4 regions of the Agromyces capsici genome follow, and region 4 is predicted to be linked to each of the others. Evidence: predicted binding sites of a transcription regulator. Region 4 holds the regulator's gene; each other region holds the start of a gene.

Region 1 (7,453 bases), on a different contig from region 4:
TTCGCGCCGGGCTGCCACGGCACGCCGTGCTGCGCGAGCTGCTCGCGCACGCGCTCGGTGAGTCGCTGCACGATCTCGTCGGCGGGCAGGTCGACGCCGGCACGCTGGAACACCGCGGCCGCATCCCACAGCCCGGCGCCGACGACCTGCAGCGCGTCCTGTTCGGTCCACGTGCCGCCGAACTCGCGGATGAGCTCGATCTCGGCCCGCATCCAGTACGGCTCGGTGTCGACGAGGGTGCCGTCCATGTCCCAGAGGACTGCGGCGGGGAGGCGCTTGGTCACAACGGGCGATTCTATCGGCACGCCCTATTGTGGAGGTGAGCCCGGAGGTCCCGGGTTCGGGAAGCGGGGCGAACCGAGTGCAGCATCCGACCGGGTTCGAGGGCGGGCGACTCCTCATCGTGGCGTTCGAAGGCTGGAACGACGCGGGCGAGTCGGCGACCGGTGCAGCCAGGCTGCTGGCCGAGCGACTGGGACTGGTCGAGATCGCGGCGGTCGACCCCGAGCTGTACTTCGACTACCAGTTCACGCGCCCCACCATCCAGGCCGACGACGACGGCATCCGACGACTCACCTGGCCGGGTGCCGCCATACTCGGCCCGAGCGGCGAACCGCCCGCCGACGACGACGAGATCGTCACGGGCCCCGGCGCCGACACCCTGCACGTGCTGCTCGGCGCCGAGCCCGCACGCACCTGGAAGGGGTTCGCGGCCGAGCTCATCGACGCCGCGCTCTCGGCCGACATCGAGGGCATCGTCCTGCTCGGAGCCATGCTCGCCGACGCGCCCCACACCCGGCCGCTCGCGGTCTTCGCCTCCAGCGAGAACCCCGAGGTGCGCGCGGCGCTCGGGGTCGAGCGGTCGACCTACGAGGGGCCGGTCGGCATCCTCAGCGTCATCGCCGACCAGGCCGAGCGCGTCGGGATCCCGACCGTGTCGCTCTGGGCCTCGGTGCCGCACTACGTGCACAACGCGCCGTCGCCGAAGGCCGTGCTCGCGCTCCTCGGCAAGGTCGAGGAGCTCACGGGCCTCAGCATCCCCCGCGGTTCGCTGGAAGACGAGGCGCAGGCGTGGGAGGCCAGCGTCGACGCGCTCGCGGCCGACGACGAGGAGATGGCGGGCTACATCCAGCAGCTCGAGCAGGCGCGCGACGCGGTCGACGCGCCCCAGGCGTCGGGCGAGGCCATCGCGCAGGAGTTCGAGCGGTACCTGCGCCGGCGGGGCGATCAGCCCGGCGGCGGGCCGTGGCGTCCGCGCGACGTCGGCTGAGCCATCCGCTCACCCTGAGGCCGCAGGCCGCCCTGCGGCCCACCGAACGGGATCAGTACGGCTCGAGGACGCCCGCGCCGAGCAGGATGAAGAGCGTGACGCCGAGCACGATGCGGTAGATCACGAACGGCAGGAAGCTGTGCCGCGAGATCCACTTCATGAAGACGGCGATGATCAGGATGGCGACGGCGAAGGCGACGGCGGTCGCGACCGCCGTCTCGAGCGGCCCGTAGACCGCGGGCTCGCCCATGCTCTTGAACAGCTGGTAGAACCCCGAGCCGAACACGGCCGGGATCGCGAGCAGGAACGCGTACCGCGCCGCCGCCGCGCGCTCGTAGCCGAGCAGGAGGCCCATCGTGATGGTGCCGCCGGAGCGCGAGACACCCGGGATGAGCGCGAGCGACTGGGCGAGGCCGAAGTACAGGCCGTGCGGGTAGGTCAGATCGTCGAGCTTGCGGCGCTTGGCGCCCGCCCAGTCGGCGAGGCCGAGCACGATGCCGAAGACGATGAGCATCGTCGCCACGATGTAGAGCGAGCGGAAGGTGGTCTCGATCTGGTCCTGGAAGAGCAGGCCCAGCACCACGATGGGGATCGAGCCGATGATGATCAGCCAGCCCATGCGCGCGTCGGGGTCACTGTGCGGGATCTTTCCGCGGACGGCCTGGAACCAGTGCGAGATGATGCGCACGATGTCGCGCCAGAAGAAGACCACGACCGCCGTCTCGGTGCCGAGCTGGGTGATCGCGGTGAACGCCGCACCCGGGTCGGCCGCGTTGGGCAGGAACTCGCCGAGGATGCGCAGGTGCGCGCTCGAGGAGATCGGCAGGAACTCGGTCAGTCCCTGGACGAGGCCGAGGATGATGGCTTCGAGCAACGGCGCATCGCCTTCCCGCCCTCCGGCGCGGCGAAGGGCAACGGACCGTCGTGGTCGGGCTGGGGGTGGACGGCGTACCTCAGTACGCGAGGAGCAGGTCGCGCAGGACCCGCCTACCGAAGACTAGTGCGTCGAGCGGCACGCGCTCGTCCACGCCATGGAACATCGCCGGGAAGTCGATACCCTCGGGAAGCCGCAGTGGCGCGAACCCGTAGCCCGAGATGCCGAGCCGCGAGAGCGACTTGTTGTCGGTGCCCCCGCTCAGCAGGTACGGGAAGACGCGCGCCTCGGGGTCGTGGGCGTTCAGCGCGGTGGTCATCGCATCGACGAGCGGCCCGCGGGTCGGCGACTCGAGGCCGACGTCACGGTGCACGGTCTGGATCTCGATGTCGGGACCGATGAGCTCGCGGATCTCGGCGAGCACCGCGTCCTCCTCGCCCGGCAGGGTGCGGATGTCGACGAGCGCCTCCGCACGGTCGGGGATCACGTTGTGCTTGTAGCCGGCGTCGAGCAGCGTGGGGTTCGACGTCGTGCGGAGCGTCGCCGTGATGAAGCCCGAGGCGGAGCCGGTCGCCAGCGCGAGCTCGTCTGGCGCCACCTGCTCGGGGTCGACGCCGAGCGTGTCGGCGATCGCGGCGAGCAGCTCGCGCGTCGTGCCGGTGAGCCGCACCGGCCACTCGCGGCGGCCGATGCGCGCGATCGCCTCGGCGAGCTTCGTGACGGCGTTGTCGCGCACGAGCCGCGACCCGTGCGCGGCGGTGCCGTGCGCGACCAGGCGGACCCACACGAGCGACTTCTCGCCCGTCTGCAGCAGGTAGGCGCGCTTCCCGCCGACCGTGATCGAGTAGCCGCCGACCTCGCTGATCGCCTCGGTCGCGCCCGCGAAGAGCTCGGGGTGCTCGTCGACCATCCAGCTCGCGCCGTAGAGGCCGCCCGCCTCCTCGTCGGCGAAGAACGCGACGATGAGCTCGCGCTCGGGCAGTCGGCCCTCGGCCAGGATGTCGCCGACGGCGGTGAGGATCATGGCGTCCATGTCCTTCATGTCCACCGCACCGCGACCCCAGAGCATGCCGTCGCGGATCTCGCCGGCGAACGGGTCGACGCTCCAGTTGCGCGGGTCGGCCGGGACCACGTCGAGGTGGCCGTGCAGGACCAGCGCGGGCTTGTCGGGGTTCGTGCCGGGGATGCGCGCGACGACGTTCGCCCGACGGGGCGCGGACTCGTGCAGCACCGGGTCGAGACCCATCGCGCGCAGGCGCGCCTCGACGTACTCGGCGGCCTCGCGTTCGCCGTTGGAGCGGCCCTCGCCGTGGTTGGTGGTGTCGAACCGGATGAGGTCGCGCGCGATGACGGCGGTCTCGTCGAGGGCGGCGGCGGGCGGCTCGGCGGGCGCCGCAGCGGGCGTCGGGGCGTCGGTCGGGGTCGTCTCGGCCATCGCTCCACCGTAGCGTCGGGGCGTGGTCAATGGCCCCGGGAAACCGTGCTAATGTCTTCTACGGCCCGCTGAGCGATCAGGGGTCACGGCAACGCGCGGGTGGCGGAAATGGCAGACGCGCTAGCTTGAGGTGCTAGTGCCCTAACGGGCGTGGGGGTTCAAGTCCCCCCTCGCGCACGCGTTGTCGAGAAGGCCGGATCTTCGGATCCGGCCTTCTCGCGTTAACCCGCGCAGTGGTGCCGCATGCTGCCGCCATGTGCTGAATTCAGGAGCAGCCGGCCGCGGCTCCTCGGTGGGCGCGGCGTTTCGCTCCGCGGAATGCCGTCCGCACGCGCCGCAGTCCTGAATTCCGAACCGCATCGAACGGGTGGGCGGATGGCGCGACCCCCGGTCGGGGGCATGGACGCGTGGCACCCGCGACTTGCCGTATTCGAACATGTGTTCGAATATTGAGTGGTGACGATGACCGCTCCCCTCCCCACCGGCCGGGTCGCCCCCGCGGCGGCGGGCGTGCGGGTCGAGCGGGTCGAAGAGCTGCAGGCGCGCATCCGCGGCATGCAGGCGACGCGGCTCGACTCGCGGGCGGTGCCCACGCACCCGGCGCTCGCCTCGGTGCTGCCCGGTGGGGCGCTGCGCGAGGGCGCGGTCGTCCAGGTCGAGGGCTCGATCACGCTGCTCATGGCCGCACTCACGGGTCCGTCGCAGAGCGGGCGCTGGGTGGCGGTCGCCGGCATCCCCGAGTTCGGCGTCGAGGCGGCCGCGCGGTTCGGCATCGACCTCGAGCGGCTGGTGCTCGTGCCCGATCCGGGGCGGCAGTGGCTCACGGTCGCGGCGGCGCTCGCCGACGTGATCCCGGTGGTCGCGGTGCGGCCGGCCGGCCGGCTCGCGCCCGCCGAGGCCGCGCGGTTCGCCGCCCGGCTCCGGCAGCGGGGCGCGCTGCTGCTCGTCGACGGCGACTGGCCGGGGAGCGACGCGAGACTCGAGCTCGAGCGCAGCGACTGGAGCGGCCTCGAGCACGGGCACGGGCACCTCGCCGAGCGCGAGGTCGTCGTCCGGGTCACGGGGCGCGGCGAGGTGGGCCGGGGCAGCCGGCGCCTGCTGCGGCTGCCCGCGGGCGACCTCGGGTTCGCAGCGGTCGACGAGGGCGGTGCCGATGCGGCCGCTCGCGGCGCGACATCCGCCGCCCCCCTCGTCGGCGCCGTCGACGGCATCGTGCACCGGCCCGACTTCGCGGCGAGGGCGTCGTGAGCGCGGCGGTGCGCACCATCGTGCTGTGGTGTCCCGACTGGCCCGTGCTCGCGGCGTGTCGCGAGCACGGCATCGACCCCGCCCTGGCGGTGGCGCTCACCGAGACGGGGCTCGTGCACTCGTGCTCGGCCGCCGCCCGGCGCGACGGCGTGACGCGCGGACTCCGGCTCCGCGAGGCGCAGTACCGTTCGACGGCGCTCACGGTGCTCGAGTACGACGCGGCGCTCGACCACCGTGCGTTCGAGCCGGTCGTGCGCGGCATCGAGGCGATCGTGCCGGGTGTGCAGGTGCTGCGGCCGGGCACGCTCGCGATGCGCGCGCGTGGTCCGGCGCGCTACTACGGCGGTGAGGATGCCGCGGCGCGGGCGCTGCTCGAGGCGGCCGCGGGCCTCGGGGTCGCCGGGGCGCGGGTGGGTGTCGCCGACGGTCCGTTCGCGGCCGAGCAGTCGGCGCGGGCGGCCGCGCGACAGGCCGACCCGGTGCACGTGGTGCCGGTCAGCGGGGCGGCCGCGTTCCTCGCGCCGCTGCCCGTGTCGCTCGTGGTCGACGCGCGCACCACGACGCTGCTGCACCGGCTCGGCGTGCGCACGCTCGGCGAGTTCGCGGCGCTGCCCGACGACGACGTGCGGCGGCGCTTCGGCGCGGCGGGCGCGTTCGCGCACGACCGCGCCGCGGGGCGCGAGCAGTCGCGCGTGGCGCCGCGCACTCCCCCGCCCGACTTCGAGGTCGAGCAGCACTTCGAGCCGCCGCTCGACCGCATCGACCAGCTCGCGTTCGCGTTCCGGGTGCGGGCCGAGCAGTTCATCGAGCGCATGCGGGCCGTGCGGCTCGTGTGCACCGGCATCCGCGTCGAGCTCGACGACGAGCGCGGCGGGCACTCGAGTCGCAGCTGGCTGCACCCGCACTGGTTCACGCCGGCCGACGTGGTCGACCGGGTGCGCTGGCAGCTGCAGGGCGCGGGCACGGCCGATGCGGGGCTCGACTCCCCCGTCGTGCGCCTGCGCGTCGTGCCCGAGCGCGTCGACTCGACCGGCAACCACGAGGAGGGGCTGTGGGGCGGCGGGCCCGACGAGCGCGTGCACCACGGGCTGACCCGGGTGCAGAGCATGCTCGGGCACGAGGGCATCGTGACGGCGGCCATCGGCGGCGGCCGCATGCTCGCCGACCGGCAGGTGCTCGTGCCGTGGGGCGACCGCGCGCCCGAGCGCGGCACGGCCGATGCGCCGTGGCCCGGCAGCCTGCCCGCGCTCGCGCCCGCGAGCGTGTTCCGCGAGCGGCTGCCGGTCGCACTCGTCGACGCGGGCGGGGCGGCCGTGTCGGTCGACGCGCGCGGGGCGATCTCGGCGGCGCCCGTCTCGTTCGCGGTCGGAGCCGAGCGAGGGGCGCCCGCGCCCGTGCGCGCGTGGGCGGGTCCCTGGCCCGTGGTCGAGCGCTGGTGGGATGCCGAGCGCGCCCGCCGCGTGCACCGGTTCCAGGTCGTCGACCACGACGGGTGCGCGTGGCTGCTCGTGCGCGACGCCGACGGCTGGTGGGCCGAGGCGAGGTACGACTGATGGGCTGGAACAACCCCGAGATCCCGTGGTCCGAGCTCGAACGGCGGCTCTCCGACCGGCAGCGGCCGGGCGGGTCGAAGGTGCTGGCCGACGGCGGCGACAGCCCGGGATGGAGCCGGAAGCGGCATCCGTACCGCCCGTCCGATGCCGCCGACGAGCGGCCCGCCGGCCCGGTCGTGCCGTACGCCGAGCTGCACGCGCACTCGACGTTCAGCTTCCTCGACGGCGCGTCGGGGCCCGAGCGGCTGGTGGAAGAGGCGCACCGGCTCGGCCTCACGGGCATCGCGATCACCGACCACGACGGCTTCTACGGCGTCGTGCGGTTCGCCGAGGCCGCCGAGTCGTACCCCGAGCTCGACACCGTGTTCGGCGCCGAGCTGTCGTTCGGGCTCACCGAGCCGCAGATGGGCGCGGCCGACCCCGAGGGCGACCACCTGCTCGTGCTCGCCGCGCGCGAGGAGGGATACCACCGACTCGCGTCGGCGATCACCGCGGGCCAGCTCGCGGGCGGCGAGAAGGGTCGGCCGACGTACTCGCTCGATGAGCTCGCCGCGCGCGCCGACGGCCACTGGGTGGTCTCGACGGGGTGCCGCAAGGGCGTGGTGCGGCGCGCGCTCGCGGGCGAGGGCGGGGCCGATGGCGCGTGGCGCGAGCTCGACCGGCTCGTCGCGCTGTTCGGGCGCGACCACGTGGTCGTCGAGCTCACCGACCACGGCGATCCGCTCGACCAGGTCCGCAACGACGCGCTCGCCGAGCTCGCGACCCGCGCGCACCTGCCCGTGCTCGCGACGAACGCCGTGCACTACGCGACCCCCGGCGAACACCGGCTCGCGTCGGCGCTCGCCGCGGTGCGGGCCCGGCGCAGCCTCGACGAACTCGACGGATGGCTGCCGGCCACCGACGGACTGCACCTGCGCTCGGGCTCCGAGATGCTCGCGCGCTTCGACCGCTACCCCGGTGCGGTCGCCCACTCGGTGACGCTCGCGCGCGACCTGTCGTTCCGGCTGCGCAGCGCGCGCCCCAAGCTGCCCCGGCAGGAGGTGCCGGAGGGACACACTCCGATGTCGTGGCTG
Region 2 (7,453 bases), on a different contig from region 4:
TCCAGAGCAGCCGCGGCGTGCGCAGACGCGGCTCGATGAAGATCGAGACGGCCGTGGCGACCACCAGCCAAGCGGGCAGCAGCAGCGTGACGACGAGCGCCGCGAGCACGACGAGGGGCGCGAGGATGAGGCGGCGCACCCACCTCGGCGGCACGCGCATCAGTCCGGCGATCCGTCGCGGGCTCGACCGGCGGTCGCCGTCTCCCGGTCGAGGTACTCCGAGGCCGCCCGGTGCGCGCTCTCCATGCGCCGCAGCACGGCCGCGGGGGAGAGGTTGCGCGCGATCCGGTTCTCCCGCTCCGAGGTCGTGCCCGTTGGCAGCACGTGCAGTCGGGTGCCCTCGGGCAGGTTCGCCGAGTCGCGCGCGAAGCGGTGGCGCCGAGAGATCTCGAACGCGACCCGGGCGTTGTCGAACTGGTTCCGCGGAGCGGACAGCGGGTACTCGATGCGCCCCACCTGCATCACGTGGATCTCGGTCGCGCCGGCGGCGGCGGCCTCGCTGATCGGGATCGAGTTGACGATGCCGCCGTCGACGAAGTGCTCGTCGCCGATCCGCACCGCCGGGAACAGGCCCGGCAGCGCCGAGGACGCGAGCACGGCGGGGATGATCGGGCCGTCGGTGAACCAGTGCTCGGCGGCGCGCTCGATGCTCGCCGCGACGCACCGGAACTCGACCTCGAGGTCGCCGAACGTGCGGGCACCCGGCAGCCCGGCCTCGAGCAGGCGGACGAGCGGACCGGTCGACATGACGTGCGCGCGGCCCGGCCGGAAGCCCATGCCGGTCGTGAGCGCGCGGGCGTCCGTCGACGTCCACGCGTGTTCGAGGCGCTCGAGCGAACGATCGACGTCGGCGGCGATGATCGCGCCGTTGATCGCGCCGATCGAGGTGCCGACGACGAGGTCGGGCCGGATGCCGCGCTCGAGCAGCGCACGCAGCATCCCGACCTGCACGGCACCGAGCACGCCGCCGCCGCCGAGGACGAACGCGACCTTCGCCGACACCATGGCGTCATTGTCGCACCGCGTCCCGGCGCGGACGGGTGACGTTCGGCCCGGCCCGCCCGCCCGGCGCTCTGCCGCGCTGGACACGGCCGGGGCGACGTGGCACCATCGCGCACGTGAGCAGCAGTTCCGCAACGACGCAGCATCTCGGCGACCTCGCGGCCCTGCGACGGGTCCGCGACCGCATCGACCGCGAGTACGCGCAGCCGCTCGACGTCGAGGCGCTCGCGCGGGGAGCGAACATGTCGGCCGGGCATCTGAGTCGTCAGTTCAAGCTCGCGTTCGGCGAGTCGCCCTACTCCTACCTCATGACGCGGCGCATCGAACGCGCGATGGCGCTGCTGCGCCGCGGCGACCTGAGCGTCACGGAGGTGTGCTTCGAGGTCGGTTCGTCGTCGCTCGGGACGTTCAGCACCCGTTTCACCGAGCTCGTGGGCGTGCCGCCGAGCGTCTATCGCGAGCAGTACGCCGGCGTCACCCTCGGGATGCTCCCGTGCGTGGCGAAGCAGGTCACCAAGCCGATCAGGAATCGAGAAGCGATGGTGGGCGGCCGGGGCTAGCGTGGCTGACATGAGCCTCACCATCCACTCCAGCTTCCTCCCGCACCTCGACCCCGAGGCGTCGCTCGCGTTCTACCGCGACGTCCTCGGCTTCGAGGTCCGCAACGACGTGGGCTACGAGGGCATGCGGTGGATCACGGTCGGCCCGGCCGACCAGCCCGACACCGCCATCGTGCTGCACCCCCCGGGCGTCGGCCCCGGCATGACCGACGACGACCGGAATGCGCTCCTCGAGATCATCGCCAAGGGCAGCTACTTCGGCGTGAACCTCGCGGCGACCGATCTCGACGACACGTTCGCGACGCTCGATGCGGCGGGCGCCGAAGTGGTCCAGGAGCCGGTCGACCAGCCGTACGGGCTCCGCGACTGCGCGTTCCGCGACCCCGCCGGCAACATGATCCGCATCCAGCAGGTGGCTCGATGACGACGGCCGCGACCGGCGGTGCGACGGCATCCGCCGTGCCCGCGGCGGACCGCCACGACCTGATCCGGGTCCAGGGCGCGCGCGAGAACAACCTGAAGGATGTCTCGGTCGAGTTGCCGAAGCGGCGCCTCACCGTGTTCACGGGCGTGTCGGGGTCGGGCAAGAGCTCGCTCGTGTTCGACACGATCGCGGCGGAGTCGCAGCGGCTCATCAACGAGACGTACAGCGCGTTCGTGCAGGGGTTCATGCCCTCGCTCGCGCGGCCCGACGTCGACCTGCTCGACGGGCTCACGACCGCGATCATCGTCGACCAGGAGCGCATGGGGGCGAACGTGCGTTCGACCGTCGGCACCGCGACCGACGCCAACGCCATGCTGCGCATCCTGTTCAGCCGCCTCGGGCAGCCGCACATCGGCTCGCCTCAGGCGTTCTCGTTCAACATCCCGTCGGTGACCGGCAGCGGGTCCATCACGATCGAACGGGGCGGCACGCCCGAATCGATGGAGCGCACGTTCAGCCAGCTCGGCGGGATGTGCCCGCGGTGCGAGGGCATGGGCACGGTCTCCGACCTCGACCTCGCCGAGCTCTTCGACGAGACGAAGTCGCTGGCCGGGGGCGCGATCACCATCCCGGGCTACACCGCCGACGGGTGGAGCACGAAGATCATCGGTGCGGTCGTGCCCGCCGACGTCCCGATCGCGGACTTCACCGACGAACAGCGCCACGACTTCCTCTACTCCGAGCCCCGCAAGGTGAAGGTCAACGGCATCAACCTCACCTACGAGGGGCTCGTGCCGAAGATCCAGAAGTCGATGCTCTCGAAGGACGTCGACGCGATGCAGCCGCACATCCGCGCCTTCGTCGAACGCGCCGTGACGTTCGCGGCCTGCCCGGAGTGCGACGGGACGCGCCTGAACGCACCCGCCCGCGCGTCGAAGATCGACGGCATCAGCATCGCCGACGCGTGCGCCATGCAGATCAGCGACCTCGCGGAATGGGTGCGCGGGCTCGACGAGCCATCCGTCGCGCCGTTGCTCTCCGGCCTGCGTCAGATCCTCGAGTCGTTCGTCGAGGTCGGCCTCGGCTATCTCTCGCTCGACCGTTCGTCGGGGACGCTCTCGGGCGGCGAGGCCCAGCGCACCAAGATGATCCGCCACCTGGGATCGTCGCTGACGGATGTCACGTACGTCTTCGACGAGCCGACCGTGGGGCTGCACCCGCACGACATCCAGCGCATGAACGAACTGCTGCTGCGCCTGCGCGACAAGGGCAACACGGTCCTCGTCGTCGAGCACAAGCCCGAGTCGATCGCCATCGCCGACCACGTGGTCGACCTCGGACCCGGTGCCGGCGCGGCCGGGGGAGCGATCGTGTTCGAAGGGACCGTCGACGAGCTGCGCACCGCCGACACGCTCACCGGGCGCCACTTCGACGACCGGGCCGCGGTGAAGCCGTCGGTCCGCAGCCCCACGGGCGCGCTCGAGGTTCGCGGTGCGACGGAGCACAACCTGCGCGGCGTCGACGTCGACATCCCGCTCGGCGTGCTCGTCGTCGTGACCGGGGTCGCCGGGTCGGGCAAGAGCTCGCTCATCACCGGGTCGGTGTCCGGACGCGACGGCGTCGTGACCGTCGACCAGGGCGCCATCCGCGGTTCGAGGCGGAGCAACCCGGCGACGTACACGGGCCTGCTCGACCCGATCCGGAAGGCCTTCGCCAAGGCGAACGGCGTGAAGCCGGCGCTGTTCAGCGCGAACTCCGAGGGCGCGTGCCCGAACTGCAACGGCGCCGGCGTCGTGTTCACCGATCTCGGCGTCATGGCGAGCGTCGCGAGCACGTGCGAGGTCTGCGAGGGCCGCCGGTTCGCCGATGCCGTGCTCGAGTACCGGCTCGGCGGCCGCGACATCAGCGAGGTGCTCGGGATGTCGGTGACGGAGGCGCTGGCCTTCTTCGCCGACGGCGAGGCCCGCGTCCCGGCGGCGCACGCGATCCTCGCTCGCCTGGCCGACGTCGGACTCGGCTACCTCGCGATCGGCCAGCCGCTCACGACGCTCTCGGGCGGCGAGCGGCAGCGGCTGAAGCTCGCCACCCACCTCGCCGAGAAGGGCGGCGTGTACGTGCTCGACGAGCCGAGCGCCGGCCTGCACCTCGCCGACGTCGAACAGCTCCTCGGCCTTCTCGACCGCCTCGTCGACTCGGGCAAGTCCGTCATCGTCATCGAGCACCACCAGGCCGTCATGGCCCACGCCGACTGGATCATCGACCTCGGGCCGGGTGCGGGCCACGACGGCGGACGGATCGTCTTCGAGGGCACGCCCGCCGATCTCATCGCCGGCCGGGCGACGCTGACGGGGGAGCACCTCGCCGCCTACGTCGGGGCGTGACGCCCGCGACATCCGGATCGAAGGAGGACGAATGTGCCTGCATTCGGCATACGAGGCCGGGGGAGTGGTGTACGTGCGCGGCCTCGATCCCAAGCCCGCTCGGGCTCACGATTCGAACACCTGTTCGAACCGTGAGCCCGGCGATCTGAACCATCCGACCGAACCGGAAAGGCGCGCCTGCCGTCGGGCGGGTGCGGAGGAACTTCTCCACATCCGCCCGCATCGGCCGCTTCCGGCGAGCACGCATCGCTAGAGTGCGCCCATGGTGGAGTCAGCGAATCGGCCCAGGGGAGTGGTCGGCGCGGCGGCGCTCGTGGCGCTGGTCCTGATGGGATGCGCATCCGTCGATGAGCCGGTTGCGACGGCCGGCCGCTCACCTGTGGTCGACCCGTCGACGAAACCCGCGGATGTCGGCGAGGTCGCGTCGTCGCCCGTACCGGCGGTCCCGCGCCTCTCCGAACTGGTTCCGGGGACGGTGATCGCGACGGGCGAATTCGACGGCGGCGCGGCCGGTCGCATCGAGATCCGCGCCAACGGCACCGACCGGGGATTTGACGTCTCGCTCGCGGGCCTGACCCCGGTGCCGTCGGCAGGAGCGTCGCTCGAGCTGAGCGCGCTCGAAGCGACCGCGGGGGAGCACGAACTGCGCAGCGGCTTCAGCTACTACCGATACGACCCATTGCAGCCGTCGACCGACCAGACGTTCACGACGCCGGGTGTGGGCTACGGCGGCTTCGAGACGAACGACCCGAGCTACATGCGCACGGCGATCATCTGGGCGGCCGAACCCGGAACGTCGTTCATGTTCGGGAGCATCGTGGCGAGGGCGCCGCTCACCTGGCTGCTCCCTGACATGAACCCCGGAATCGATGTCGTCGACCACGGCGCTGCTGACGGCGCACGCGGAAGGGTGACGCTCGCCGCCGACGGCAGCCCCGAGAGCTACCGCGTCGCCTGGGGTGATACGCCCGATGGCATCACCGGGCGCTTCGGCATCACCATGGACGACCTCGAATGGCTGAACCCGGATCGTCTCAGCACGCGGCTCATCCTCGCCGACATCACGCTCAACCTGGACCGCGACTCCCGTGGTCTCCGGGAGTAGCGAATCCGCCGATGAAGTGCCCAGTCGTCGCAGGGACACGATCGTCGACGCCAGCCGAGGATCGGATCCAGATTTCGAGTCGCCCGCGGCGCCCCGTTCAGACGCTGGCCTTCCTTCGATCCTTCACGTGGAGTCCGCCGGTGGGCCGGGTCTCGACGACGAAGAGTTCGGTCGCTCGAATCAGGTCGGACAGTTTCGCATAGCCCCAGTTTCGAGAATCGAAGTCGGGCTGTTGGTTCCGCATCAGGTTTCCGACCGCGGCCAGATTGGCCCATCCGTCCTCACCTGATGCCGTGGTGACGCTCGCTCGCAACCCGGAGACCAGCTTGGTGTCGCCGCGAAGCTTGGGCGGCAGCACGCGCCCACCTGATTCAGACGTGCTCTCGTCCGCCGGCTCGTCGATCACCTCGAGGTAGGTGAAACGATCGCACGCGTTGCGGAACGCCTCGGGGGTCTTCCGCTCGCCGAACCCGTATACGGTGACGCCTTCTTCGCGGATGCGGGACGCGAGCCGGGTGAAGTCGCTGTCGGACGAGACGATGCAAAATGCGTGGAAGCGACGCGTGTACAACAAGTCCATGGCATCGATGATCAGCGCACTGTCGGTCGCATTCTTCCCGACGGTATTGGCGAACTGCTGCATCGGCTGGATCACGTGCTCACTCGCAACCGGTTTCCAGCTGCTCAGGTTCGGTTTCGTCCAATCGCCGTAGACCCGCTTCACCGAGGCGGTGCCGAATCGCGCGACCTCGGCGAGGACAGCGCCGATCTTCGTCGGCGGCACGTTGTCAGCGTCGACGAGGACGGCGAGGAGATCGTTCGGCTGCGGCATCCGACCAGCATGGCAGTTGACACGCGGCAATCGGCGTTGCTCGCCAAGGGACGGGCCACGATGACGTCGCTCGATGAGGAGCCGATAATGCACATTATGTCCGAATCACTGTGAGATGCCGAGCAGTCGCACGCCCCCGCTGCCCGTGGACAGCGACATTCCATTCCTGCCAACTGACCCGTTGACAGCGACATCGCACACGCGCTCGCCCGATGCGCGCGAGCGGTGCCGTACACGAGTCGACACGGGACGCGTGCGGCGCGATATCGACCAACCGAATCGCGATGCAGATGCACTGTGAAGAGTCTTCACAATCCGTTCACGACGCGATCGCCGGCTCGGCACCGGCCCGTTCGCGTGGTCAGTCAGGCGCGCTTCTCGCTGCGTTGCTGCATCTTCTGCACGCGGGCCTCGCTCGCGGGCATGCCGAACTCGTTCAGTGGACCGCTCGCGGCCCGCTCGGGCAGGCGTTCGTCGGTCGGGCATTCGAGCAGCACGTTCGACGTGGACTCGTCGATGCGGTGCTCGAACATCGGGTGCCCGCAGATGGGGCACGGCTTCTCCCCCAGATGACTGCGGTCATCCGGGTCCTCCGGGGCCACTCGCGGTGACTCGAACGCGGGACTCAGGGTCCGATCGACCCGGTCGAAGAACCGGGTGAACGCGTTGCCCTCGCCGGGGCCCGCCTCTTCGCGTGCCATGGCGCAGATGCTACTCCCGGCCGAGTGCGCTGCGCGAGGAAAACCGCGGATATCTCGAAATCCGCGCAGCGTCGACCGTCAGTGTTCGCCGAACCCGGACTCCGCGAGTTCGGCGAGCGCGTCGACCGCGGGCCCGCCGTCGGGGGCCTCCGTCGCGATCTCGACCTCGTCGCCTCTCACCAGTCCGAGCGCCATGATGGCGAGCAGGCTCTTCGCGTCGGTGCCGTTCACCGTCACGCGCTGCGAGAACGTGCTCGCCAGCTTGACCAGCTCAGCGGCCGGCCGTGCGTGCAGCCCGTCGGCGTTCGTGAGCGTCACGCGGCGGCTGATCAGATCGGGCGCGGCAGTCCCGGGCGGCGGCGCCGAGGCGGGCTCCCCTCCCCCGCCGCCGGCGCTCTCGGCGGCGCGCACCACGATGTCGAGCGGGTCGCCCGCCTCGGCTGCCACG
Region 3 (7,453 bases), on a different contig from region 4:
TTGCGCCGCTGTCGCTGGTGCGTGATCGCGAACCGGTGCGCCTCGTCGCGGATGCGCTGGAAGAGGAAGAGCGCATCGCTGTTGCGCGGCAGGATGACCGGGAAGTCGGACTCGGGGGTCCAGATCTCCTCGAGTCGCTTGGCGATGCCGCACAGGGAGACGCCCTCGACGCCGGCCTCTCGGAGCGCGCGCTCGGCGGCGGCGACCTGGGGCTGTCCGCCGTCGACGACCAGCAGGTTGGGCCGGTAGGCGAACTTCGCACGGCGCGGCGGCGAGGCCGCGCCATCCGCACCGCCCTCGTCGGCGCCGTTCGCTCCGTCGCCGTTCGCTCGGTCGCCATTCGCGACCGGCTGGGAGAGGTACGCGAGTCTCCGGGTGAGGACCTGGTGGATCGAGTCGGTGTCGTCGGTCGAGTTCGGGATCGTGAACCGCCGGTACTCGTCCTTGCGCGGCAGGCCGTCTTCGAAGACGACCATCGACGCCACGATGTTCGTGCCGCTGAGGTGCGAGACGTCGAAGCACTCGATGCGCAGCGGGGCGTCGGTCATGCCGAGCGCCTCCTGGATGTCCTCCAGCGCCCGCGACCGCGCGGTGAAGTCGGCGCTGCGCCGGGTCTTGTAGAGCATGAGCGATTGCCGGGCGTTCTGCGTCGCAGTGTTGAGCAGCTGCGCCTTCGCACCGCGCTGGGCCACGCGAAGGCTCACGTTGCGACCGGCGAGTCCGCGCAGCCATGCCTCGAGCGCCTCGGCACCGTCGGGCAGCTCGGGCACGACCACCTCACGGGCCGGCGCCTGGCCGTCGCCGTAGGCGTTCTCGACCACGAAGCCGACGAGCTCGCCGAGCGGGACGTCGAGCTCCTTGTCGACCGTCCACGAGCGCTCGCCCCGGATGCGGCCGCCCCGGACCATGAACAGGTGCACCGCGGCCGCGAGCTCGTCGTGCTCGATGCCGTACACGTCGAGGTCGACGCGGTCGCCGAGCACGACCGCGCTCTTCTCGAAGAACGCGGTGGCGGCCTGCAGCTGGTCGCGCTTGCGGGCGGCGGTCTCATAGTCTTGCGCGGCCGACGCGTTGCGCATCTCGCGCTCGAGGTCGCGAACGATGCGAGGGTCCTGGTTCTGCATGAACGCGACGAAACGGTCGACGTTGGCCCGATGCTGCTCGATCGTGACCCTGCCCGAGCAGGGCCCGAAGCAGCGCCCGATCTGGCCCGCGAAGCACGGCTTGCCGGTGGCCATCGCCCGCCGGTAGTCGCTGTCCTTGCAGGTGCGGATCGGGAACAGCTTGATGAGGATCTCGAGCATCTCGGTCACGGCCCACATCTTGGGATACGGGCCGAAGTACCGGGCGCCCGGGATTCCGCGCCTCCGCGAGACCATCGCCCGCGGCGCCTCGTCGGCAAGCGTGACGACCAGGTACGGGTACGACTTGTCGTCCTTGAAGCGGACGTTGAACGGCGGCTTGAGCTCGTTGATCCACGTGATCTCGAGGTTGAGGGCCTCGACGTCGCTCGCGACGACGGTCCATTCGACGGATGCCGCGGTCGTGACCATGCGACGCGTGCGCTCGTGCAGGGTGTGCAGGGGTGCGAAGTAGTTCGACAGCCGCGCGCGGAGGTTCTTGGCCTTGCCGACGTACAGGACCCGGCCCTCGGCGTCGCGGAACCGGTAGACGCCGGGGTCGGTCGGGATCTCCCCCGGCCGCGGCCGATAGGGGACGGTCGTGCGCATCGTCAGCTCGCGGCGACGGCGGGCGGCGCCGCGGCCTCGAAGATCTCGCGCAGGAAGTACCCCGTGTGGCTCTCGTGCACCTCGGCCACCTGCTCGGGCGTGCCCACCGCGACGACTTGGCCGCCACCGGAACCGCCCTCGGGACCGAGGTCGACGATCCAGTCGGCCGACTTGATCACGTCGAGGCTGTGCTCGATGACGATCACCGTGTTGCCCTTGTCGACCAGCTTCCCGAGCACCTTCAGGAGCTTGCGCACGTCCTCGAAGTGGAGGCCGGTGGTCGGCTCGTCGAGCACGTAGACGCTGCGCCCGTTCGAACGGCGCTGCAGTTCGGTCGCGAGCTTGACGCGCTGCGCCTCGCCGCCGGAGAGGGTCGTGGCGCTCTGGCCGAGCTGCACGTACCCGAGGCCGACGTCGACGAGGGTCTTGAGGTAGCGGTGGATCGCCGAGATGGGCTCGAAGAACTCAGCCGCCTCGCTGATCGGCATCTCGAGGACCTCGGCGATGTTCTTGCCCTTGTAGTGCACCTGCAGCGTCTCGCGGTTGTACCGCTGGCCGCCGCAGACCTCGCACGCGACGTAGACGTCGGGGAGGAAGTTCATCTCGATCTTGATCGTGCCGTCGCCCGAGCACGCCTCGCAGCGCCCGCCCTTGACGTTGAAGCTGAACCGGCCGGGAAGGTAGCCCCGCGCCTTCGCCTCGGCGGTCTCGGAGAACAGGGTGCGGATGCGGTCGAACACGCCCGTGTACGTGGCCGGGTTCGACCGGGGGGTACGGCCGATCGGCGCCTGGTCGACGTGCACGACCTTGTCGAGGTGATCGAGCCCGCCGACGCGGCGGTGCTTGCCGGGCACCTTGCGGGCGCCGTTGAGGCGGTTGGCGAGCACCCGGTACAGGATGTCGTTGACGAGCGAGGACTTGCCCGAGCCGCTGACGCCGGTGACGGCCGTGAACGTGCCGAGCGGGAACGCCACGTCGACGTTGCGGAGGTTGTTCGCCTGCGCCCCCTCGACCGTGATCATGCGGTCGGGATCGATCGCCCGGCGCGTCGCCGGGATCGGGATCTCCTTGCGCCCCGCGAGGTAGTCACCCGTGAGGGAACGGGTGTTCTTCACGAGGTCGGCGTAGCTGCCGCTGTGCACGACCGTGCCGCCGTGCACGCCGGCCCCCGGCCCGATGTCGACGATCCAGTCTGCGGTGCGGATCGTGTCTTCGTCGTGCTCGACGACGATGAGCGTGTTGCCGAGGTCGCGGAGTGCGACGAGCGTGTCGATGAGGCGGCGGTTGTCGCGCTGGTGCAGGCCGATGCTCGGCTCGTCGAGCACGTAGAGCACCCCCGTGAGGCCGGACCCGATCTGCGTCGCGAGCCGGATGCGCTGCGCCTCGCCGCCGGAGAGCGTGCCCGCGGCGCGGGCGAGGTCGAGGTAGCTGAGGCCGACGCGGATGAGGAAGTCGAGCCGGAGCTTGATCTCGCGCAGGACCTGCGCCGCGATCGTCTGCTCGCGGTCGGTCAGCTGGAGCCGGTCCATGAACGAGCGGGCGTCGTGGAGGCTGAGGCGGCACACGTCGGCGATCGACGCGTCGTGGATGAGGACGGAGAGCACCTCGGGCTTGAGCCGGTCGCCCTGGCAGACGGGGCAGGGCACCTCGCGGAGGTACTCGGCCCAGCGCGCGCGCTGCACGTCGGTCTCGGCCTGCAGGTACTGCCGCTCGATGTACGGCACGACGCCCTCGAAGCCCGAGGTGTAGCTCATCTCTCGGCCGTAGCGGTTGCGCCACCGCACCTTGACCTCGAAGTTGTCGCCGCGCAGCACCGCGTTGCGCGCCGCCCCGGGCAGTTCCTCCCACGGCGTGTCGAGGGAGAAGTCGAAGTCGCGGGCGAGGCCGTCGAGCAGCTTCTCGTAGTAGTTGTAGAGGCTCTTGCCCTGCGAGGTCCAAGGCAGGATGACGCCCTCGGCGATGCTGAGCGTCGGGTCGCCGAGCAGCAGCTCCTCGTCGACCGACATGCGCGTACCGAGGCCCGAGCACTCGGGGCACGCGCCGAACGGCGCGTTGAACGAGAAGGTGCGGGGCTCGATCTCGGTGAGCGCGATCGGGTGCTGGTTGGGGCAGCTCAGCTTCTCGGAGAAGGTCTGCCACGCGTCGTCGCCCTCGAGGTCGACGTAGTTGATCTGCACGAGGCCGTCGGTCAGCCGCAGCGCGGTCTCGAGCGAGTCGGTGAGCCGGCCGAGCATTTCATCGGATGCCACGAGCCGGTCGATCACGACCGAGATGTCGTGCTTGACCTGCTTCTTCAGCTGCGGCGGCTCGCCGAGGCGGATGACCTCGCCGTCGACGACGGCCCGCGAATAGCCGTGCGAGGAGAGGTCGCGGAAGAGGTCGACGAACTCGCCCTTCTTCTGGGAGACCATCGGGCTGAGGATCTGGAACCGCGTGCCCGCGGGGAGCTCCATGAGCTGGTCGGCGATCTGCTGCACGGTCTGCCGCTGGATGCGCTCACCGCACACTGGACAGTGCGGCACGCCGATGCGCGCCCACAGCAGGCGCATGTAGTCGTAGATCTCGGTGATCGTGCCGACGGTCGATCGGGGGTTGCGGTTCGTGGACTTCTGGTCGATCGAGACCGCGGGGCTCAAGCCCTCGATGAAGTCGACGTCGGGTCGGTCGACCTGGCCCAGGAACTGGCGCGCATACGCCGAGAGCGACTCGACGTAGCGCCGCTGGCCCTCGGCGAAGATGGTGTCGAACGCGAGCGAGGACTTGCCCGAGCCCGAGAGGCCCGTGAAGACGACCATGGCATCGCGCGGGATCTCGACATCGACGTTGCGCAGGTTGTGCACGCGGGCACCGCGGACGCTCAGGCGCGAATGGGCATCGAGACGTGAAACTGGCACCCTACGAGTGTACGAACGCCCTCCGACACTCCGGCTACGATCGCACGTGCCGAGAGCGAACACACGTTCGATTCACGGCACCGCTGCCGGCCGTCGCGCGGCCGCTCCCCCGACGAGGCTCAGCCCAGGTGCCCCGCCTTCTCCATCTGACGCAGCTCGCGCTTGAGCTCGGAGACCTCGTCGCGGAGCCGGGCGGCGAGCTCGAATTTGAGCTCTCCGGCGGCCTCGAGCATCTGGTCGTTGAGGTCGCGGATGAGTTCCTCGAGGTCGTTGGCGCCGGCCGCCGCGATGCCGTCACGACGCATCGGCACGGGCGAGGTCTTCTTCGCGTCGCGCCCGGCGAGCAGCGCCGCCGTGTCGGCCTCCTCGCGCGCGAGCACCTCGGTGATGTCGGCGATGCGCTTGCGGAGCGGAGTGGGGTCGATCCCGTTCACGCGGTTGTACTCGATCTGCTTGTCGCGGCGCCGGTTGGTCTCGTCGATCGCGGAGGCCATCGAGTCGGTCATCACGTCGGCGTACATGTGCACCGCGCCCGAGACGTTGCGCGCGGCACGCCCGATCGTCTGGATGAGCGAGGTCGACGAGCGGAGGAAGCCCTCCTTGTCGGCGTCGAGGATCGCCACGAGCGACACCTCGGGCAGGTCGAGGCCCTCTCGGAGCAGGTTGATGCCCACGAGCACGTCGTACACGCCGGCGCGCAGCTCGGTGAGCAGTTCGACGCGGCGCAGGGTGTCGACGTCGGAGTGCAGGTAGCGCACTCGCACCCCGGCCTCGGTGAGGAAGTCGGTGAGCTCCTCGGCCATGCGCTTGGTGAGCGTCGTGACGAGCACGCGCTCGTCGCGCTCGGCGCGGATGCGGATCTCTTCGAGCAGGTCGTCGATCTGGCCCTTGGACGGCTTCACCACGATCTCGGGGTCGACGAGGCCGGTCGGGCGGATGATCTGCTCGACCACGCCGTCGGCGATGCCGAGCTCGTACTTGCCGGGCGTGGCCGAGAGGTACACCGTCTGGCCGACGCGGGCCTTGAACTCGTCGAACTTGAGCGGGCGGTTGTCGAGTGCACTCGGCAACCGGAACCCGTGCTCGACGAGCGTGCGCTTGCGTGACGCGTCGCCCTCGTACATCGCGCCGATCTGCGGCACGGTCACGTGGGACTCGTCGATCACGATCAGGAAGTCGTCGGGGAAGTAGTCGAGCAGGCAGTGCGGCGCCTCGCCCGGCGCGCGCCCGTCGATGTGCCGCGAGTAGTTCTCGATGCCCGAGCAGAAGCCGATCTGCTCCATCATCTCGAGGTCGAACGTCGTGCGCATGCGCAGCCGCTGCGCCTCGAGGAGCTTGCCCTCGCGCTCGAGCTCCTGCAGCCGCTCGTCGAGCTCGTCGCGGATCGTGCCGATCGCCCGCTGCATCACGTCGGTGCTTGCGACGTAGTGCGAGCCGGGGAAGACCGGCACCGCATCGAGCTTCGCGACCACCGACCCGGTGAGCGGGTGCAGGCTGTACAGCGCCTCGATCTCGTCGCCGAACAACTCGATGCGGATCGCCAGCTCCTCGTAGATCGGGATGATCTCGATCGTGTCGCCGCGAACCCGGAACGTGCCGCGCGAGAAGGCGACGTCGTTGCGCTGGTACTGCATCGACACGAACTTGCGGATCAGCCAATCGCGGTCGACGCGCTGGCCGACCTGCAGCGGCATCATCGCGTTGAGGTACTCTTCGGGCGTACCGAGGCCGTAGATGCACGACACGCTCGAGACCACGACGACGTCGCGCCGGCTCAGCAGGGAGTTCGTGGTCGAGTGCCGCAGCCGCTCGACCTCGGCGTTGATCGAGCTGTCCTTCTCGATGAAGGTGTCGGTCTGCGGGACGTACGCCTCGGGCTGGTAGTAGTCGTAGTACGAGACGAAGTACTCCACGGCGTTGTGCGGCATGAGCTCGCGGAACTCCGTGGCCAACTGGGCCGCGAGGGTCTTGTTGTGCGCGAGCACGAGCGTCGGCCGTTGGACCTGCTCGATGAGCCACGCGGTCGTCGCGGACTTGCCGGTGCCGGTCGCACCGAGCAGCACGACGTCGGTCTCGCCGGCGTTGATCCGGGCGGCGAGCTCGGCGATGGCCTGCGGCTGGTCGCCGCTCGGCGCGTACTCGCTGACGACCTCGAATGGGCGCACGGAACGGGTCGACTGCATGGATTCGAGTCTAGGTCGACCCACCGACACGGGGGCCGGGTACGCCGAGGGCGAAGCGGATGGCGCGGTCGCGCCATCCGTCGGCTACTGCGTCGCCGCGCGTCGCGCGCGATCGATGCGCACCCAGAGGTCGTCGGCCTGGCTCATGGTGTGCGCGAGGGAGCCGCCCGTGTCGATCACGACGTCAGCGACGGCGCGCCGGTCGGCATCGTCGACCTGCGCGTCGACCCGCGCCTCGGCCTGGATCGGGTCGAGCCCGCGTTCCTCGACCAGTCGCCTGACCTGGGTGCGCTTGGGCGCACTCGTCACCACGATGAGGTCGAACGGATGGTCGACCTGCGCCTCGACGAGGAGCGGGACGTCGTACACGACGACCGCGCCGGGATCCTCCTGCTCGGCCTTGGCGATGAGCCGGCCCGACAGCTCGCGCACCGCCGGGTGGACGATGGCGTTCAGGCGAGCGCGCGCATCCTCGTCGTGGAAGACGATCTCGCCGAGTTTCTGCCGGTCGAGCATGCCGTCGTGGTTCAGCACGCCTTCGCCGAACTCGCGGACGATCGCGTCGAGGCACGCGGAGCCCGGCTCGACGACGCGACGCGCGAGCTGGTCGGCATCGAGATGGATGGCGCCGTGCTCGACGAGGCGG
Region 4 (7,453 bases):
CGTGCCCGCGCCGAGCGAGCTCGCCATCGCGCTCGAGATCGAGCCCGACGCCGACGCCCTGTTCGACCTCGGCGTCGAATTCGCCGCGAACCTCGCCGACGAGGTGCTCGCCGGCGGCGCCCCCGGACTCCACCTGTACACCTTCAACCGCCACGAGGCCGTGCTCGCCGTCCTGGACCGGCTCGACCTCCGCACCATCCCCGCCCACGCGGGCACCGAGAGGAACACGAGAACACGATGACCGCACCCGCCTTCCCCGCCGGAACCATCCTCGGCTACCCGCGCATCGGGCGCCGCCGCGAGCTCAAGCACGCCGTCGAGGCGTTCTGGGCCGGCCGCATCGACGCCGGCGAGCTCGAGCGCACCGCCGCGGGCCTCCGCGCCGCCACGCGCGAACGCCTCGCCTCGCTCGGCCTCGGCCGCACCGACTCGGCGATCCCCGAGAGCTTCTCGTACTACGACCAGGTGCTCGACGCCTCGGTCGCGGTCGGCGCGATCCCCGCGCGCTTCGAGCGGCTGCTCGACGCGGACGGCCGCCTCGACCTCGCCGGCTACTTCACGGTGGCCCGCGGCGAGGGCGCCGACGCGCCGCTCGAGATGACGAAGTGGTTCGACTCGAACTACCACTACCTCGTGCCCGAGATCGGCCCTGACACCGCGCTCGCCGCGCACGCCGACGCGCTCGTCGCGCAGGTCCGCGAGGCCCGCGAAGCCGGGTTCGTCACGCGCCCCGTGCTCGTCGGACCGGTCACGTTCCTGCTGCTGGCCAAGGCGGCGGAGGGCGCGCCCGAGGGCTTCCGCCCGATCGAGCGTCTCGCCGACCTGGTGCCCGTGTACGCCGAGCTGCTCGCGGCGCTCCGCGACGCCGGTGCCGAGTGGGTGCAGCTCGACGAGCCGGCGCTCGTGAGCGAGAGCATCGACGAGCCGCGCGACCGCGTGCTCGAGGCGGTCGCCGCCGCGTACGACGCGCTCGGTGCGGCGGAGGCGCGTCCGGCCATCTTCGTCGCCGCACCGTACGGCTCGCTCGACGACGCGCTGCCCGTGCTTGCCGCCACCCCGGTCGAGGCGCTCGGCCTCGACCTGGTGCGCGGCACCGCGCCCGAGCAGCTCGACCCGGTGACGGAGGAGGCGCTCGCCGCGAAGACGCTCGTCGCGGGCGTCGTCGACGGCCACAACATCTGGCGCGGCGACCTCGAGCGGGCCTTCGTGCACGCCGAGGCGCTCCGCTCGCTCTCGGGCGACGTCGCGGTGTCGACGTCGACCTCGCTGCTGCACGTGCCGCACGACGTCGAGGACGAGTCGGCGCTCGACGCCCGACTCGTGGGCTGGCTCGCCTTCGCCGACCAGAAGGTCGCGCAGGTCGCCGTGCTCGCCCGCGGACTCGCCGAGGGTCGCGAGGCGATCGCGGCCGAGCTCGACGCGGCGTCCGCCTCGCTCGCCGACCGCGCCGCAGCCCCCGGCGTGCGCGTGCCCGCTGTGCGCGACCGCCTCGACGCGCTCGACGCCGCCGCGTTCTCGCGTGCCGCGTACGACGCGCGCGTCGCCGCGCAGGAGGACCTCGACCTGCCCGCGCTGCCGACCACGACGATCGGCTCGTTCCCGCAGACCGCCGACATCCGCCGCGCCCGTGCGCGCCTCGTCAAGGGCGAGCTCACGGATGCCGCCTACCGCGAGCTCATGCGCGAGGAGATCGCCCGCGTCATCCAGCTGCAGGAGGAGCTCGGCCTCGACGTGCTCGTGCACGGCGAGCCCGAGCGCAACGACATGGTGCAGTACTTCGCCGAGCTGCTCGACGGCTTCGCCGTCACGCAGAACGGCTGGGTGCAGTCGTACGGCTCGCGCTGCACGCGCCCGTCGATCCTGTGGGGCGACGTCTCGCGCCCGGCGCCGATGACCGTCGAGTGGTCGGAGTACGCGCAGTCGTTGTCGGAGAAGCCGGTGAAGGGCATGCTCACCGGTCCCGTGACGATCCTCGCGTGGTCGTTCGTCCGCGACGACCAGCCGCTCGGCGACACCGCGCGCCAGGTCGCGCTCGCGCTGCGCGACGAGATCACCGACCTCGAGACCGCGGGCATCCGCGTGATCCAGGTCGACGAGCCGGCACTGCGCGAGCTGCTGCCCCTCAAGCGCGCCGACCAGCCCGCCTACCTCGATTGGTCGGTCGGCTCGTTCCGGCTCGCCACGGGCGGCGCCGAGCCGGCCACGCAGGTGCACACGCACCTCTGCTACTCGGAGTTCGGCGTCGTGATCGACGCGATCCGCGAGCTCGACGCCGACGTCACCTCGATCGAGGCGGCGCGCAGCCGCATGGAGGTCGTGGACGACCTGTCGGCCAGCGGCTTCGACCACGGCGTGGGCCCGGGCGTCTACGACATCCACTCGCCGCGCGTGCCGAGCGTCGAGGAGGTGCAGTCGCTGCTCGAGCGCGCCGTCGGCGCGATCCCGGCCGGCCGTCTCTGGGTGAACCCGGACTGCGGGCTCAAGACGCGCGGCTACGACGAGACGGTCGCGTCGCTCGCGAACATCGTCGAGGCGACGCAGGCCGTGCGCGCGGGCGTCGCGGTCGGGGCGACCGCGGGCTGAGCCTGGGCCGAGGAACGAACGAGGGCGGATGTCGCGGCGCGTGCCGCGGCATCCGCCCTCGTCGTCGCGTCAGACCGCGCGCAGGACCGCGACGACCTTGCCGAGCACCTCGGCCTGGTCGCCGAGGATCGGCTCGAACGCGGAGTTGCGGGGGAGCAGCCAGGTGTGGCCGTCGCGCTGGCGGAGCACCTTGACCGTGGCCTCGCCATCGAGCATGGCGGCGACGATCTCGCCGTTCTCGGCCGTCGGCTGCGAGCGCACCACGACCCAGTCGCCGTCGCAGATGGCCGCGTCGACCATCGAGTCGCCGACGACCTTGAGGATGAACAGCTCGCCCTTGCCGACGAGCTGGCGGGGGAGCGGGAACACCTCCTCGACCTGCTGCTCGGCGGTGATCGGCACGCCGGCCGCGATGCGGCCCACGAGCGGCACCATCGCGGCGTCGCCCACCGGCGCGGCCGCGACGTCGGACGGACGGGGTTCGGTGCCCGGCACGTCGATGAGCACCTCGAGGGCGCGCGGCCGGTTGGGGTCGCGGCGGAGGTAGCCGGCGAGCTCGAGCTGGTTGAGCTGGTGCGTCACGCTCGAGAGCGAGGACAGCCCCACTGCGTCGCCGATCTCGCGCATGCTCGGCGGGTAGCCGCGATCGGCGACCGAACGGCGGATCACCTCGAGGATCGAGAGCTGCTTCGCGCTGAGCGTCTTGCGTCGACGCGACCGGCCGCCCGCGCCGCGTGCCTGGTCGATGTCGATGCTCACGGTGTCGCCTCTCGTCTCGGCCGCCGTCGGCCCGGATCTCGTGATGTCGGTGGTCGGTGCTGGACTGTCCCCGACATTCGAAACTGTATCCGCCTCGCACGCACGCGACAAACATCCGTTCGAGTGTGTCGCGGAATCAGGCCCGGAATCCCATCCTTCGGGTCCTTGCAGGTTCGATTGTTCGAAGATATATTCGGAACACAGCTTCGCATCCGGCCCTCCCGGCCGAGGGTCGGATGCGGGGCTATCGGGGAGGTGCGGAATGAGTGCAGTGCTGATCGGAACGACCGTCGCGGGTCCGGCGTTGCCCGACCTCGCCCCAGCCGCGACGCGCACGCGACTCCGCCTCACGCGTCGGGGTCGCGTGGTGTTCACGGCGCTCGCGGCACTGCCGATCGCGATCGGCGTGCTCCTCGGCTCGCTCGCCTCGGGCGGCGCGGTCGCCGGCATCGACGACGGCACGGGTCCGGCGGTCTTCGACACCGTCGTGGTCGGAGCCGGCGACACGCTCTGGGGCATCGCCGAATCCATCGCCCCCACGGCCGACCCGCGCGAGGTGATCCACGAGATCATGCAGCTCAACGGGCTCCGCGACCCCGTCGTGCAGCCCGGCCAGCGCCTCGCGCTGCCGGTCGTCGAGTAGCGTCGAGCGGCGCGCCGCCGCGCCGACCCGCGCCTACCGCCGTCGGCGCCGCCGAAACCTCGCGTCGGCCGCCGATACCATTGATCGGTGACGAGTCTCGACGACCTCCCCATCCGCGACGACCTCCGCGGCAAGTCCCCGTACGGTGCACCGCAGAAGGTCGTCCCCGTCGCGCTGAACGTCAACGAGAACACGCACCCGATCCCCGAAGACGTCGCGCACGACATCGTCGCGCGCGTCGCGGCCGCGATCATCGGGCTCAACCGCTACCCCGACCGCGAGTTCACCGAGCTGCGCACCGCGCTCGCGCGGTACCTCGGCCACGGGCTCGAGCCGGCGCAACTGTGGGCGGCGAACGGGTCGAACGAGGTGCTCCAGCACATCCTGCAGGCCTTCGGCGGGCCGGGGCGCCGCGCGCTCGGATTCGCGCCCACCTACTCGATGTACGGGCTGCTCGCCTCGGGCACCGGGACCGAGTGGATCACCGCTGAGCGCGACGCCGACTTCGAGCTCTCGCCCGAGACCGCCGTCGCGGCGGTCCGTCGTCACGACCCCGACATCGTGCTGCTCTGCGCTCCGAACAACCCCACCGGCACTCCGCTGTCGCTCGCGGCGATCGCGGCGGTCGCCGACGCCGCTCGGGGCGTCGTCGTGGTCGACGAGGCGTACTTCGAGTTCGCCGACCCCGGCACGCCGAGCGCGCTCACGCTGCTCGAGGGCCGTCCGCGGCTGCTCGTCTCCCGCACGATGAGCAAGGCGTTCGCGTTCGCCGGGGCGCGGGTCGGCCACCTCGCCGCCGACCCGGCCGTCGTCGACGCGCTGCGGCTCGTGCGTCTGCCGTACCACCTTTCGGCGCTGACGCAGGCCGCGGCGCTCGGCGCGCTCGCCCACTCCGACGAGATGCTCGCGATGGTCGACGAGATCCGGTCGCAGCGCGACCGCATCCTGCGCGAGCTCGACGCGCTCGGGTACCGGCCGTACCGCAGCGGGGCGAACTTCGTTCTCTTCGGCGGCGTCGACGACCCGCACGCCGTCTTCGAGGCGCTGCTCGAACGCGGCATCCTCATCCGCGAGATCGGCCTGCCCGGCTGCCTGCGCGTCACCGCGGGCACCGAGGCCGAGACCACGGCCTTCCTCGAGGCGATGGCGGCGTTCGCGCCCGTCCGCGCCGTCGCGCCCTGATCACCGTCACGACCCCTGAATAGGATGACCGCATGACCACCGATCGCCCCGCCCGCACCGCGCGCGTGCAGCGCGAGACCAGCGAGTCGAGCATCGACCTCTCGATCGACCTCGACGGCACCGGCACGAGCGACATCGAGACGAGCGTGCCGTTCTACGACCACCTCCTCACCGCGTTCGCGAAGCACTCGCTCACCGACCTCACCGTGCGCGCGAAGGGCGACATCGAGATCGACGTGCACCACACCGTGGAGGACGTCGGGATCGTGCTCGGCACGGCGATCCGCCAGGCGCTCGGCGACAAGCGGGGCATCTCCCGGTACGGCGACGCGCTCGTCCCGCTCGACGAGGCGCTCGCGCAGGCCGTCGTCGACATCTCGGGTCGCCCCTACCTCGTGCACACGGGCGAGCCGGCCGGATTCGAGTTCCACCTCATCGGCGGGCACTTCACCGGCTCGATGGTGCGGCACGTCTTCGAGGCAATCACCTTCCACGCCGCGCTCACCGTGCACGTCAACGTGCTCGGCGGCCGCGACCCGCACCACATCGCCGAAGCCGAGTTCAAGGCCTTCGCGCGCGCGTTCCGCCAGGCGAAGGCGTACGACCCGCTCGTCACCGGCATCCCGTCGACGAAGGGCGCCCTGTGACGGCCGTGCGCCGTGTTGCCGTGCTCGACTACGGATCGGGCAACGTGCACTCGGCCGCGAAGGCGCTCGAGCGAGCCGGCGCCGAGGTCGAGCTCACGGCCGACCGCCGGGTCGCGATGGAGGCCGACGGCCTCGTGGTGCCCGGCGTCGGGGCGTTCGCGGCCGTGATGGACCAGCTCCGCGCCGTTCGCGGTGACGAGCTCGTCGACCGTCGACTCGCGGGCGGGCGACCCGTGCTCGGCATCTGCGTGGGCATGCAGGTCATGTTCGAGCGCGGAATCGAGCGCGGCGTCGACACCGAGGGCCTCGGCGAGTGGCCGGGCATCGTCCGCGAGCTGCCCGCCGAGGTGCTCCCGCACATGGGGTGGAACACGGTCGAACCCGACCCGGGCTCCGTGCTCTTCGAGGGCATCGAGGGCGAGCGGTTCTACTTCGTCCACTCCTACGCCGCGCAGGAGTGGCACCTCGACGTCATGCCGCCGTTCCCGCAGCCGGCGCTGACCTGGGCCGAGCACGGCGGACGCTTCCTCGCCGCCGTCGAGAACGGCCCGCTGTCGGCGACGCAGTTCCACCCCGAGAAGTCGGCGGAGGCCGGCATCCGCCTGCTGTCGAACTGGATCCGCTCGCTCGGCTGACGCCGGCGGGCCCCGGTTCGTCATGGGCGCCGCGGCACGGCGCGGTGCGGACTAGGATGCTGTGACTGTGCCGAAGTCGCGATCTGCGCGGCATCCGATTCGAGGACAGTGATGAGTGAGTTCAGCAAGACCCCCCGCCTGGTGCTGCTTCCGGCGGTCGATGTGGCCGGGGGCAAGGCGGTCCGCCTGACGCAGGGCGAAGCGGGAACCGAGACCAACTACGGCGACCCCGTCGACGCGGCGAGCGACTGGGCCGAGCAGGGCGCCGAGTGGATCCACCTCGTGGACCTCGACGCCGCCTTCGGCCGCGGCTCCAACGCCGGCGTGCTCAAGAAGGTGATCCGCCAGGTCCGCGGCGTGAACGTCGAGCTCTCCGGCGGCATCCGCGACGACCGCTCCCTCGAGCACGCGCTCGAGATCGGCGCCAAGCGCATCAACCTCGGCACCGCGGCCCTCGAGAACCCCGAGTGGGCGGCGTCCGTCATCGCGCAGTACGGCGAGGCAATCGCGATCGGTCTCGACGTTCGCGGCCACACGCTCGCCGCCCGGGGCTGGACCAAGGACGGCGGCGACCTCTGGCAGGTCATGGACCGCCTCGAGGAGGCCGGCGCCGCACGCTACGTCGTGACCGACGTGACGAAGGACGGCACCCTCCAGGGCCCGAACCTCGAGCTGCTCAGCCAGATCATGGAGCGCACGCGTCGTCCCGTCGTCGCGTCGGGCGGGGTCTCGAGCCTCGACGACATCGCCGCCCTGCGCCAGCTCGTGCCGCAGGGCCTCGAGGGCGCCATCATCGGCAAGGCCCTCTATGCGGGCGCGTTCACGCTGCCCGAGGCGCTGGATGTCGCATCCCACTGACCCTGCCGCGGACTCGGCCGGTCGCCCCTGGGCGGGCCGGTCGTTCCAGGCCAACCCGCACGCGGCCGACGACGGGCGGATGCCCGAGGAGCTCGCCGCGGCGCTCGCGCGGTTCCGTTCGGGCGACGGGGGCCAGGCCGACGTCG

Evidence for each region. The regulator LexA, encoded in region 4, represses DNA repair genes until DNA is damaged. The targets are predictions, from matches to a motif close to TCGAACANNTGTTCGA.
Region 1: the regulator LexA is predicted to act here: its motif matches at 4,010-4,025, upstream of imuA' (DnaE2-dependent mutagenesis accessory factor ImuA').
Region 2: the regulator LexA is predicted to act here: its motif matches at 4,480-4,495, upstream of AC3RKB_RS17475 (LysM peptidoglycan-binding domain-containing protein).
Region 3: the regulator LexA is predicted to act here: its motif matches at 4,680-4,695, upstream of uvrA (excinuclease ABC subunit UvrA).

The regions. Positions count from the first base shown of each region.
Region 1 is NZ_JBYRET010000002.1:766,820-774,272, reverse strand. Features, by position in the region: gene AC3RKB_RS17370 (HAD family hydrolase) at 1-284, opposite strand, end outside; gene AC3RKB_RS17365 (PAC2 family protein) at 362-1,270, shown strand; gene AC3RKB_RS17360 (undecaprenyl-diphosphate phosphatase) at 1,323-2,144, opposite strand; gene AC3RKB_RS17355 (M20/M25/M40 family metallo-hydrolase) at 2,224-3,579, opposite strand; tRNA gene AC3RKB_RS17350 (tRNA-Leu) at 3,673-3,756, shown strand; gene imuA' (DnaE2-dependent mutagenesis accessory factor ImuA') at 4,042-4,827, shown strand; gene AC3RKB_RS17340 (DNA polymerase Y family protein) at 4,824-6,380, shown strand; gene AC3RKB_RS17335 (error-prone DNA polymerase) at 6,380-7,453, shown strand, end outside.
Region 2 is NZ_JBYRET010000002.1:790,965-798,417, forward strand. Features, by position in the region: gene AC3RKB_RS17450 (1-acyl-sn-glycerol-3-phosphate acyltransferase) at 1-160, opposite strand, end outside; gene AC3RKB_RS17455 (patatin-like phospholipase family protein) at 160-1,005, opposite strand; gene AC3RKB_RS17460 (helix-turn-helix domain-containing protein) at 1,119-1,562, shown strand; gene AC3RKB_RS17465 (VOC family protein) at 1,573-1,986, shown strand; gene AC3RKB_RS17470 (ATP-binding cassette domain-containing protein) at 1,983-4,367, shown strand; gene AC3RKB_RS17475 (LysM peptidoglycan-binding domain-containing protein) at 4,630-5,472, shown strand; gene AC3RKB_RS17480 (NYN domain-containing protein) at 5,570-6,304, opposite strand; gene AC3RKB_RS17485 (hypothetical protein) at 6,670-7,005, opposite strand; gene dhaM (dihydroxyacetone kinase phosphoryl donor subunit DhaM) at 7,084-7,453, opposite strand, start outside.
Region 3 is NZ_JBYRET010000002.1:658,479-665,931, reverse strand. Features, by position in the region: gene uvrC (excinuclease ABC subunit UvrC) at 1-1,730, opposite strand, end outside; gene uvrA (excinuclease ABC subunit UvrA) at 1,733-4,624, opposite strand; gene uvrB (excinuclease ABC subunit UvrB) at 4,744-6,807, opposite strand; gene coaE (dephospho-CoA kinase) at 6,892-7,453, opposite strand, start outside.
Region 4 is NZ_JBYRET010000001.1:2,935,945-2,943,397, forward strand. Features, by position in the region: gene AC3RKB_RS13675 (methylenetetrahydrofolate reductase) at 1-241, shown strand, start outside; gene metE (5-methyltetrahydropteroyltriglutamate--homocysteine S-methyltransferase) at 238-2,583, shown strand; gene lexA (transcriptional repressor LexA) at 2,653-3,330, opposite strand; gene AC3RKB_RS13690 (LysM peptidoglycan-binding domain-containing protein) at 3,605-3,985, shown strand; gene AC3RKB_RS13695 (histidinol-phosphate transaminase) at 4,073-5,167, shown strand; gene hisB (imidazoleglycerol-phosphate dehydratase HisB) at 5,200-5,814, shown strand; gene hisH (imidazole glycerol phosphate synthase subunit HisH) at 5,811-6,449, shown strand; gene priA (bifunctional 1-(5-phosphoribosyl)-5-((5-phosphoribosylamino)methylideneamino)imidazole-4-carboxamide isomerase/phosphoribosylanthranilate isomerase PriA) at 6,561-7,307, shown strand; gene AC3RKB_RS13715 (SseB family protein) at 7,291-7,453, shown strand, end outside.